Regions from separate parts of the Streptomyces noursei ATCC 11455 genome, predicted to be linked through region 1. Evidence: riboswitches for the same ligand, from Rfam matches in the RefSeq annotation. Region 1 holds a riboswitch; the other holds the start of a gene.
The links. A riboswitch is a leader RNA that binds a small molecule or an ion and turns the genes downstream of it on or off. The one in region 1 is predicted to bind S-adenosylmethionine.

Region 1 (5,398 bases):
CCCACGTGGGTTGCCCGATCAGCCTGTACGAGCAGCAGACGCACCACGTGCTCTGCCCGTGCCACCAGTCGACCTTCGACCTTTCCGACGGCGGTCGGGTCATCTTCGGTCCGGCCGGTCACGCCCTGCCGCAGCTGCACATCACGGTGAAGGACGGCTTCCTCGAAGCCGTAAGCGACTTCGCGGAGCCCGTCGGCCCGAGCTTCTGGGAGCGCGGATGAGTAACGAGACAACCGCGACCACTGAGCGCCGTGGCCAGGCGCCACGGGGTGAGCGGATCGCCGACTGGGCCGACGGCCGGCTGGGCATCTACAGCCTGGCCAAGGCCAACATGCGCAAGATCTTCCCGGACCACTGGTCCTTCATGCTGGGCGAGGTCGCGCTCTACAGCTTCATCATCATCATCCTGACCGGTGTCTACCTGACGCTGTTCTTCCACCCGAGCATGGCCGAGGTCACCTACCACGGGTCCTACGTGCCGATGCACGGGATCAAGATGACCCAGGCGTTCGAGTCGACGCTGAACATCAGCTTCGACGTGCGCGGTGGCCTGCTGATCCGGCAGATCCACCACTGGGCGGCGCTGGTCTTCCTGGCCGCGATGATGGTCCACATGATGCGGGTGTTCTTCACCGGTGCGTTCCGCAAGCCGCGTGAGGTCAACTGGCTCTTCGGATTCCTGCTGTTCGTCCTGGGCATGTTCACCGGCTTCACCGGTTACTCGCTCCCCGACGACCTGCTGTCCGGCACCGGTGTCCGCTTCATCGAGGGCGTCATCCTGGCGATGCCGCTGGTCGGCTCGTACCTGCAGATGTTCATCTTCGGCGGCGAGTTCCCCGGGCACGACATCATCCCGCGGTTCTTCACGGTCCACGTGCTGCTGCTGCCGGGCATCATGCTCGGCCTGCTGGTGGCGCACCTGATCCTGGTCTTCTACCACAAGCACACGCAGTTCCCGGGTGCCGGCAAGACCAACAACAACGTGGTCGGCATGCCGCTGCTGCCGGTCTACATGGCCAAGGCCGGAGGCTTCTTCTTCCTGGTCTTCGGTGTGATCTCGGTGATCGCCGCGGTCGCCAGCATCAACCCCGTGTGGGCCATCGGCCCGTACCGGCCGGACCAGGTGTCCACCGGTGCGCAGCCGGACTGGTACATGGGCTTCGCCGAGGGCCTGGTGCGTGTCATGCCGGGCTGGGAGTGGAACTTCTGGGGCCACACCATCAACTTCGGTGTGCTGATCCCGATCCTGGTCTTCCCGCTGGTCCTGGTCGCCATCGCGGTCTACCCGTTCATCGAGTCCTGGGTCCGCGGCGACAAGCGCGAGCACCACATCCTGGACCGCCCGCGCAACGTGCCCACCCGCACCGGCTTCGGTGTGGCCTGGCTCGTCGCGTACTTCGTGATGCTGATCGGTGGCGGCAACGACCTGTGGGCCACCCACTTCCACCTGTCGATCAACTCGATCACCTGGTTCGTCCGGATCGCGTTCTTCGTCGGGCCGGTGCTGGCCTTCATCGCCACCAAGCGGATCTGCCTGGGTCTCCAGCGTCGCGACAAGGACAAGGTGCTGCACGGGCGCGAGTCCGGCATCATCAAGCGCCTGCCGCACGGTGAGTTCATCGAGGTCCACGAGCCGCTCAACCAGGAGCAGCTGCACGTCCTCACCCAGCACGAGCAGCCCGAGCCGCTCGAGCTCGGTCCCGAGGTCGACGAGAACGGTGTCCGGCGCAAGTTCAAGCGCTCGCAGAAGCTGCGCGCCAAGCTCTCCAAGGGCTACTACGGCGAGGACAACGTCATCCCCAAGCCGACCGTCGAGGAGTACAAGGAGATCACCAGCGGCCACGGCCACCACTGATCCCCGCGGGCGCGGCACTGCCGCGCACCGCTGGTAGTACGCCACCCAGAGGGCCCCGTCCACGAAGAGGACGGGGCCCTCCGGCATGCCCGGGGGTCGATAGGGTGAACGGCACAAGCAGGAGACGATCCAGGAGCGTGGACCATGAACGTTGTGACCCCGGCAGGCGGCGGCAGCGTGGCGGACCGCTCCTGGCCGGCCGTACTGAACGCCCTCCTCGACGCCCGTGACCTCACCGCCGACGACACCGCCTGGGTCATGGACCGGATCATGCGCGGCGAGGCCACCGACGCGCAGATCGCCGGCTTCGCGGTGGCGCTGCGCGCCAAGGGCGAGACGGTCGCCGAGATCTCCGGCCTGGTGCGGGCGATGTACGCGCACGCCAGCCTGATCGAGGTGCCAGGACCCAGCGTCGACATCGTCGGCACCGGCGGGGACGGCGCGAACACGGTCAACATCTCCACCATGTCGGCCATCGTGGTCGCCGGCACCGGCGCCAAGGTCGTCAAGCACGGCAGCCGCGCCGCGTCCTCGGCCAGCGGGGCCACGGACGTCCTGGAGAAGCTGGGCATCAATCTGGACCTGTCGCCGCGGCGGGTGGTGGAGGTCGCGGAGGAGGCCGGGATCACCTTCTGCTTCGCGGCCAAGTTCCACCCCGCGCTGCGACACGTGGCGGCCGCCCGCGGCCAGCTGGGCATCCGGACGACCTTCAACGTACTGGGGCCGCTGACCAACCCGGCCCGGGTCAGGGCCCAGGCGACCGGCGTCGCGGACGCCCGGATCGCGCCGATCCTCGCCGGGGTGCTGGCCGAGCGCGGCTCCTCGGCGCTGGTCTTCCGCGGCGACGACGGACTGGACGAGCTGACCACCACCGCCACCTCCCGGGTGTGGGTCGTACGGGACGGCGCGGTCCACGAGGAGTCCTTCGACCCGCGGGACGTCGGCATCGACCTGGTGCCGGTGGAGGCGCTGCGCGGCGGGGACGCGTCGTACAACGCGGAGGTGGCCCGGCGGCTGCTGGACGGCGAGACCGGGCCGGTGCGGGAGGCGGTGCTGCTGAACGCGGCGGCCGCGCTGGCCGCGCTGGAGCCGTCCGACGCCCCGCTCACCGAGCGGATCCGGGACGGCCTGCGCAAGGCAGCCGAGTCGATCGACTCGGGCGCGGCCCGGCGGACGCTGGACCGCTGGGTGGCGGCCAGCAACGCCTGACGCCCCTCGGATGTGACGCAGGTCCCGGTCCGCCATACGGACCGGGGCTTGCGCCCCGATGATCGTGTGGCATGATTCAGCCCAGGTCACGAGTGACAGCGATGTAGGCCCCGGCCCGCTGTCCGGCAACCCTCCTTCCGTGGCGGGGTGCCCCGGGTGATGACCAGGTCGCAGGCAACGAGGTCTGCGGCAAGCGCGGATCCCTCGCCAGGGATCCTGGTCCTCGAGGGAGTCCTTCCGTGATGAAGCGAATGCGCTAGGGCCTGACGGCCCTTCTCCGCACCCTTTTTCCTTTTACGCTGCGCGCCGCGCCGTGCGTTCTCGCGCACCCTGATGCGCCCCGTCCCGCAGCGAACCCGCTTATCTCTCACGGGAGTTCGCCATGCCTGTCGTCACCGCTGCCGCCGACCGTTCCGTTTGTGCCCCGCTGCCGGTTCTGGGCCGGGATGTCCTCGTCCCGCTGGTGACCGGCGGCGAAGCCGTCTACGCCGCACTGGACTACGCCGCCAGCGCGCCGGCGCTCCAGCGGGTCTGGGACGACGTCGCCGCCTACGCCCCGTACTACGGCAGCGTCCACCGCGGCGCCGGCTACCTCTCCCAGCTCTCCACCGACCTCTTCGAGAACGCCCGCAAGGCCGTCGCCGACTTCCTCGGCTGCCGCGCCGAGGACCAGGTCGTCTTCACCCGGTCCACCACCGACTCGCTGAACCTGCTGGCCGCCACCCTGCCGCAGGGCACCCGGGTGTTCGTCTTCGAGACCGAGCACCACGCCTCGCTGCTGCCCTGGGAACGCCGCGCCGACCTGGCGGTGACCTACCTCAACGCCCCGCGCACCCCGCGACAGGCGGTGGACACCATGGAGAAGGCGCTGGCCACCCGCGAGCCCTACGGCCCGGCGCTGGTCTGCGTCACCGGCGCCTCGAACGTCACCGGCGAACTGTGGCCGGTGCGGGAACTGGCCGCCGCCGCGCACGCCCACGGCGCCCGGATCGTGCTGGACGCCGCCCAACTCGCCCCGCATCATCCTGTGGACATCGCCGAACTGGACGTCGACTGGGTCGCGTTCTCCGGCCACAAGCTCTACGCGCCGTTCGGCGCCGGGGTGTTGGCCGGCCGCGCCGACTGGCTCCAGGAGGCCGAGCCGTACCTGGCCGGCGGCGGCGCCAGCCGGAAGGTCGCCCGGCGGGCCGACGGCGGCGTGGACGTCGAGTGGCACACCACCGCCGCCCGGCACGAGGCCGGTTCGCCCAACGTGATCGGCGCCTACGCCATCGCCTCCGCCTGCCGGGCGCTCACCGAGGCCGGCTTCGACGGCCTGGTCGCCCGCGAACAGGAGCTGATCGCCCGGGTCCAGGCGGGCCTGGCCGACGTCCCGGAGGTCCGGATCCTCTCCCTCTTCGGCGACGATGCCCCGCGCGTCGGCGTCATCTCCTTCATCGTCGAGGGCTGGAACAGCTCGCACTTCGCCGCCGCCCTCTCCGCGGAGTACGGCATCGGCGTCCGCGACGGCCTCTTCTGCGCGCACCCGCTGGTACGGACCCTGCTGGGCAGCGAGCCCGGCGACCCGGGGGAGTGCGGCGCCCCCGAGGCCGCACCCGGTGAACGCTCCCTCAACGCGATCCGCGTGAGCTTCGGGGCGGGAACGCCCGACGAGCACGTCGACCGCTTCGTACGAGCGGTGCGCGAGCTCGTCGCCGAGGGCGCGCGGTGGAACTACCGCGTCGAGGACGGCCGTTGCGTCCCGGCCGGGTCCGCCGGGGCCGCCGGGTCCGCCGGGGCCGCCTGACGGCGGGGTGGTCCCGCTACGTCTGGGCGGGTCCGCTGCGCGGGGCTGTTCGGCAGCGGTGCCGGGTCTGCGGGGCTGGGGTTGTCCGGACTGCTGCCGCTTTACGTCCGGACAACCCCAGCCCCGCAGACCCGTCCCCTCCCGTAGGTGGTCGTAAAGACCGTGGGTGGGGGGCGTACGCCGGTGGTTCCCTGCGGGTTCGTTGTCGAGTGGTGACCGTCGCCGGACCACCGGCGCTAGCTCCCACTCACCGTCTGTATGACCCACCCACGGGAGGTGACGGGCCGGAGGGGGTGGTGTGCAGGACGTAAAGCGATAGCAGTCCTGCACACCACCCCCGCAGGCCCGTCACCGCACCCGACAGCCCCGCGCAGCGGATCGGCCCCGCGCAGCGGACAACGCAAGGTCCCGCCGCCCGGCGGGCCAGGCGGGCCCGGCGCCGCAGGCGCAAAAGCGAGCAACCCCCACGGCGGGGACGCCGACAACGTGGGAAGCCAGCCAAGCGCAGCGCAACGCTACGCGTCGAGGCCGATGGAGAACGCCGCCTC
Region 2 (5,398 bases), 2.6 Mb from region 1:
ACCTGCTCGCTGTCACCGGCACCGTCGACGATGGTGGTCTCGTCCTTGGTGATGACGACCTTGCGGGCGCGGCCGAGCAGGTCGAGACCGGCGTTCTCCAGCTTGAGGCCGACCTCCTCGGAGATGACGGTGCCACCGGTGAGGATGGCGATGTCGCCGAGCATGGCCTTGCGGCGGTCACCGAAGCCGGGCGCCTTGACCGCGACGGACTTGAAGGTGCCGCGGATCTTGTTGACGACCAGGGTCGACAGGGCCTCGCCCTCGACGTCCTCGGCGATGATCAGCAGCGGCTTGCCGGACTGCATGACCTTCTCCAGCAGCGGAAGGAGGTCCTTCACGTTGCTGACCTTGGAGTTGACGATGAGGATGTAGGGGTCCTCGAGCGCCGCCTCCATGCGCTCCATGTCGGTCGCGAAGTACGCCGAGATGTAGCCCTTGTCGAAGCGCATACCCTCGGTGAGTTCCAGCTCCAGACCGAAGGTCTGGGACTCCTCGACGGTGATGACGCCTTCCTTGCCGACCTTGTCCATGGCCTCGGCGATGAGCTCGCCGATCTGCGGGTCGGCGGCGGAGATGGAGGCGGTGGAGGCGATCTGCTCCTTGGTCTCGATCTCCTTGGCCTGGTCGAGCAGCGCACCGGAGACGGCCTCGACGGCCTTCTCGATGCCGCGCTTCAGGGCCATCGGGTTGGCGCCGGCGGCGACGTTGCGCAGGCCCTCGCGGACCAGCGCCTGGGCCAGAACGGTCGCGGTCGTCGTGCCGTCACCGGCGACGTCGTCCGTCTTCTTCGCGACCTCCTTGACCAGCTCGGCGCCGATCTTCTCGTACGGGTCCTCCAGCTCGATCTCCTTGGCGATGGAAACACCATCGTTGGTGATCGTGGGGGCGCCCCACTTCTTCTCAAGGACGACGTTGCGGCCCTTGGGGCCGAGGGTGACCTTGACGGCGTCGGCGAGCTGGTTCATACCGCGCTCAAGGCCGCGCCGCGCCTCCTCGTCGAACGCGATGATCTTGGCCATGTGAAGTGGTCCCTCCGGGCTGATGGGGGTACCCCCTGGCTCGAACGAAGTCGAGTTCGGGGGAGGAAAGCTCGGACCGCGCTGGCGCCCGCGACGGACGGCCTGCATGCCGTGTGGTTCCTTGCCCCACCTGGCGTGCGGGCCTCACCGACCCGGTCCGTATTCAGCACTCTCACGGGGAGAGTGCTAACGCAATGATTAGCACTCGCACCCATCGAGTGCAAGCGGCTCCGGAGATGTCTCCCATGGTGGTGACACTCGGGCCGGGGGTGGGTACAGGTGCCTGACGGGCGGTGGGCCGCCCGCCCGCGAGAGGGCCGGGCCCCGTCCGTGGGACGAGCGCCAGCCCCTGCTCACCGCCCCTTGGCTCCGCCCGCGCGCGCCCGCGAGGCGCGCGGCCCCCGGGAACGACAGAAGGCCCGCAACCCCGTACTCGGGGATGCGGGCCTTCCGCGAAACGATGCAGTCGGCCGCCGCCTCAGGCGGTGACCCGGACCATGTCCGCCTGTGGCCCCTTCTGGCCCTGCGAGATCTCGAACTCGACCCGCTGACCCTCCTCCAGGGTGCGGTACCCGTCCATCTGGATCGCGCTGTAGTGGACGAAAACATCCGCACCACCGTCGACCGCGATGAAGCCGTACCCCTTCTCCGCGTTGAACCACTTGACGGTGCCCTGAGCCATGCCTAACTCCCCTATTACTGGCCCTTGCACAGGACCGCACTCCGCGGACCCGGGTCAGACCTCACCCCCCGGGAATGGCCCGTGGGGCGTGCGCCGGAACGCGTCGACCGCCGCTGAATGTATCCGGACCAATGCCCAGCGCAACAGGTCAATCGGACGAGAATTCTTGCGCCAGAGAAACGGCCGTATGCACTCAAATCCCGTTATCTCAGGCCAAGTCGGGCCGGGAATAGGCGGCACAAACGACAAATCGCGCACACAACTTGCGCACAAGTCACCGCGATCTCATATGCGTTCGGCATGCGCACGGAGATAACCGGAGGGGGATCACCCCAATGGTATCGCCTTTCACAACACGGAATTGCCCCGTCCGTTTAGCTCGGACGGGGCAATTTCCGGTCACTACCGGCAAAGAGTTGGCGCGAATACGATCCATATCGCGCCGCACCGGACAGTCGTCGGGCGTATCAGCAGCCTCCGGCGACCGCCGGGATGATGGAGACGCCCGCGCCTTCCGGGGTCGGCGTCTGGAGTCCCTGCTCGAAACGGACGTCGTCGTCGTTGACGTAGACATTCACGAAGCGGCGCAGCTTGCCCGCGTCGTCGAGCACCCGGGCCGCGATGCCCTGGTGGTTCTTCTCCAGGTCGGCGATCACCTCGGAGAGGGTCGCGCCCTCGGCGGTGACCTCGGCCTCGCCGCCGGTGTACGTGCGCAGGATGGTGGGGATGCGGACCTTGACGCTCATGGTTCTGCCTTCCAGGAGGTACGGGGGGTGCGGAACGGGCGGGCGGAGGGACGGCTCAGCCGGCCAGGCCGGCCGCGCGGAACGCGTCCAGGTCCGGCCGGATGGTGGCGGTGGGCCCGGCGGCGACGGCGTCGAGGGTCTTCAGGCCGTCACCGGTGTTCAGCACGACGGTGGTCAGCGACGGGTCCAGCACGCCGTTCTCGATGAGCTTCCTGGTCACGCCGACGGTCACGCCGCCCGCGGTCTCCGCGAAGATCCCCTCCGTACGGGCCAGCAGCCTGATCGCGTCCACGATCTGCGGGTCGGTGACGTCCTCGACGGCCCCGCCGGTGCGGCGCGCGATGTCGAGCACGTACGGGCCGTCCGCCGGGTTGCCGATCGCCAGCGACTTGGCGATGGTGTTCGGCTTCTGCGGCCTGACGACCTCGTGCCCGGCCTTGAAGGCCGCGGACACCGGCGAGCAGCCCTCGGCCTGCGCCCCGAAGATCTTGTACGGCTTGTCCTCGACCAGGCCGAGGGCGATCAGCTCCTTCAGCCCCTTGTCGATCTTGGTGAGCTGGGAGCCGGACGCGATGGGGATGACCAGCTGGTCCGGCAGCCGCCAGCCGAGCTGCTCGCAGATCTCGTACGCCAGCGTCTTGGAGCCCTCGCCGTAGTACGGGCGGAGGTTGACGTTGACGAAGCCCCAGCCCTCGCCCAGCGGGTCGCCGATGAGCTCGGAGCAGAAGCGGTTGACGTCGTCGTAGTTGCCCTCGATGGCGACCAGGTCACCGCCGTAGACCGCGGCCATCACGACCTTGCCGGGCTCCAGGTCGTGCGGGATGAAGACGCAGGACTTCAGGCCCGCGCGGCGCGCCGCGGCGCCGACCGCACCGGCGAGGTTGCCGGTCGAGGAGCAGGAGAGGGTGGTGAAGCCGAAGGCGCGGGCGGCCTCGACGGCGATCGCCACGACCCGGTCCTTGAAGGAGTGGGTGGGGTTGCCGGAGTCGTCCTTGACGTACAGGCCGCCGGTGACACCCAGCTCGGCGGCGAGCCGGTCGGCCTTGACGAGCTTGGTGAAACCGGGGTTGAGGTTGGGCTTGTCGGCCACGTCCGCGGGGACGGGCAGCAGCGGCGCATAGCGCCAGATGTTGGCGGGACCGGCCTCGATCTGCTTCTTCAGTGCCTCGGGGTCGCCGGTGGGAAGCGCGTAGGCGACTTCCAGCGGGCCGAAACACTCCTGGCACGCGAAGATCGGGCCGAGCGGGAAGCGCTCGCCGCATTCGCGACAGGACAGGGCGACGGCGGGACCGAGTGCGACAGAAGGCGTGGATTCGGTTGCTTGCACAGCCATGGAGGCGAGGCCCTTTCTCCTCATCTTCCTCACGACGCATTTCGCCGTGAGACGGATTTGGCACCTTCCCTAGCCGGGAGCCTCGCGCGCACTGTGCTGCCGTGCGGCGGAGACCGGCTGGAGGGTTGCCGGGGCTTCAACGGGCCGTGTCCCTCTGCCCCTCTGGATGAGCGGTATGGCACTGGGTGGAACCCAGGCGTTTGTTGCGCGGCGACCCCGACATGCGAGGGTCCTCCGCGTTGTTCAAGACTGTAACCGAAGGCACTCACCGTTGAGATAGTCGTCCGGTCCGCGAGATGGATCACATAACGGGCTCCCGTTCGGGGGGCCGCCGAGGAGAGTCGTAGACGTGCTGGAAGAAGTGGAGCGCTGGCTGGCCGGCCGCTCCTGGTCCGCCGCGGACCGCCCCCTGGAGCAGCTGTTGGAGGCCAAGCGCCAGACGGGGCGGACGGTCAGCGTGGTGCTGCCCGCGCTCGACGAGGAGGCGACGGTCGGCGCGATCGTCGCGGCGATCCGCGCCGATCTGATGACCGAGGAGGTGCCGCTGGTCGACGAGCTGGTGGTGCTGGATTCGGGCTCCACCGACCGCACCGCCGAGGTCGCCGCGGCGGCCGGCGCCCGGGTCGTCCACCGGGACAGCGTGCTGCCCCGGATCCCGGCGCTGCCCGGCAAGGGCGAGGTGCTGTGGCGCTCACTGCTGGTGACCAGCGGCGACATCGTCTGCTTCGTCGACGCCGACCTGCGGGAGTTCTCCTCCACCTTCGTCTCGGGGATCGTCGGGCCGCTGCTGACCGACCCGGAGGTCCAGTTCGTCAAGGCGATGTACGACCGGCCGCTGGACACCGGCCAGGGCGGGCGTCCCGCCGGAGGCGAGCAGGGCGGCAGGGTCACCGAGCTGGTCGCCCGGCCGCTGCTCAACCTCCACTGGCCGCGGCTGGCCGGGTTCGTGCAGCCGCTGGGCGGGGAGTACGCGGCGCGCCGCTCGCTGCTGGAGCGGCTGCCGTTCCCGGTCGGCTACGGCGTGGAGCTGGGTCTGCTGGTGGACGCGCTGCACACCGTCGGGCTGGACGCCCTGGCGCAGGTGGACGTCGGGGTGCGCAGGCACCGCCACCAGGGCGGCCAGGCGCTCGGCCGGATGGCCGCGGCGATCTACCGCACCGCCCAACTCCGGCTGGCCCGCGGCCATTTGGTGCGGCCCCGGCTGACCCAGTTCGAGCGCGGCGAGCACGGCTTCGTGCCGCGGACGACGGGGGTGGACACCGAGGAGCGTCCGCCGATGGCCGAAATACCGGAGTACGCGGAACGGCGGGCGGCCTGAGGGGCGATCCGTACGTTTGCGCGGATCCGTGACGGGTTAATGTCGCGACATGGTCTCCGAGCGCAGTGCGGTCCAGCCAGGTGCCGAGGTCCTCGTCGCGTCCAACCGCGGGCCCGTGTCGTACGCCCTGGGAGAGGGCGGTGAGCTGAGCGCCAAGCGGGGTGGCGGGGGGCTGGTGTCGGGGCTCTCGGCGATCGGGGCCGACACCGATGCGCTGTGGGTGTGCTCGGCGCTGGGGGACGGCGACCGGGAGGCGGCTCGGCGGACCGGCGGGCTGCTGGACGTGGCGGACGCCGGTGG

Region 2: another riboswitch for S-adenosylmethionine. It lies ahead of thrC (threonine synthase); the one in region 1 lies ahead of SNOUR_RS28410 (aminotransferase class V-fold PLP-dependent enzyme).

Annotation. Positions count from the first base shown of each region.
Region 1 is NZ_CP011533.1:6,700,012-6,705,409, forward strand. It holds gene qcrA (cytochrome bc1 complex Rieske iron-sulfur subunit) at 1-221, shown strand, start outside; gene qcrB (cytochrome bc1 complex cytochrome b subunit) at 218-1,855, shown strand; gene trpD (anthranilate phosphoribosyltransferase) at 2,000-3,064, shown strand; SAM riboswitch class IV at 3,149-3,266, shown strand; gene SNOUR_RS28410 (aminotransferase class V-fold PLP-dependent enzyme) at 3,447-4,850, shown strand; gene SNOUR_RS28415 (Lrp/AsnC family transcriptional regulator) at 5,366-5,398, opposite strand, start outside.
Region 2 is NZ_CP011533.1:4,137,421-4,142,818, forward strand. It holds gene groL (chaperonin GroEL) at 1-1,019, opposite strand, end outside; gene SNOUR_RS17210 (cold-shock protein) at 1,498-1,701, opposite strand; gene SNOUR_RS17215 (MoaD/ThiS family protein) at 2,169-2,447, opposite strand; gene thrC (threonine synthase) at 2,503-3,780, opposite strand; SAM riboswitch class I at 3,798-3,953, opposite strand; gene SNOUR_RS17225 (glucosyl-3-phosphoglycerate synthase) at 4,130-5,098, shown strand; gene SNOUR_RS17230 (alpha,alpha-trehalose-phosphate synthase (UDP-forming)) at 5,148-5,398, shown strand, end outside.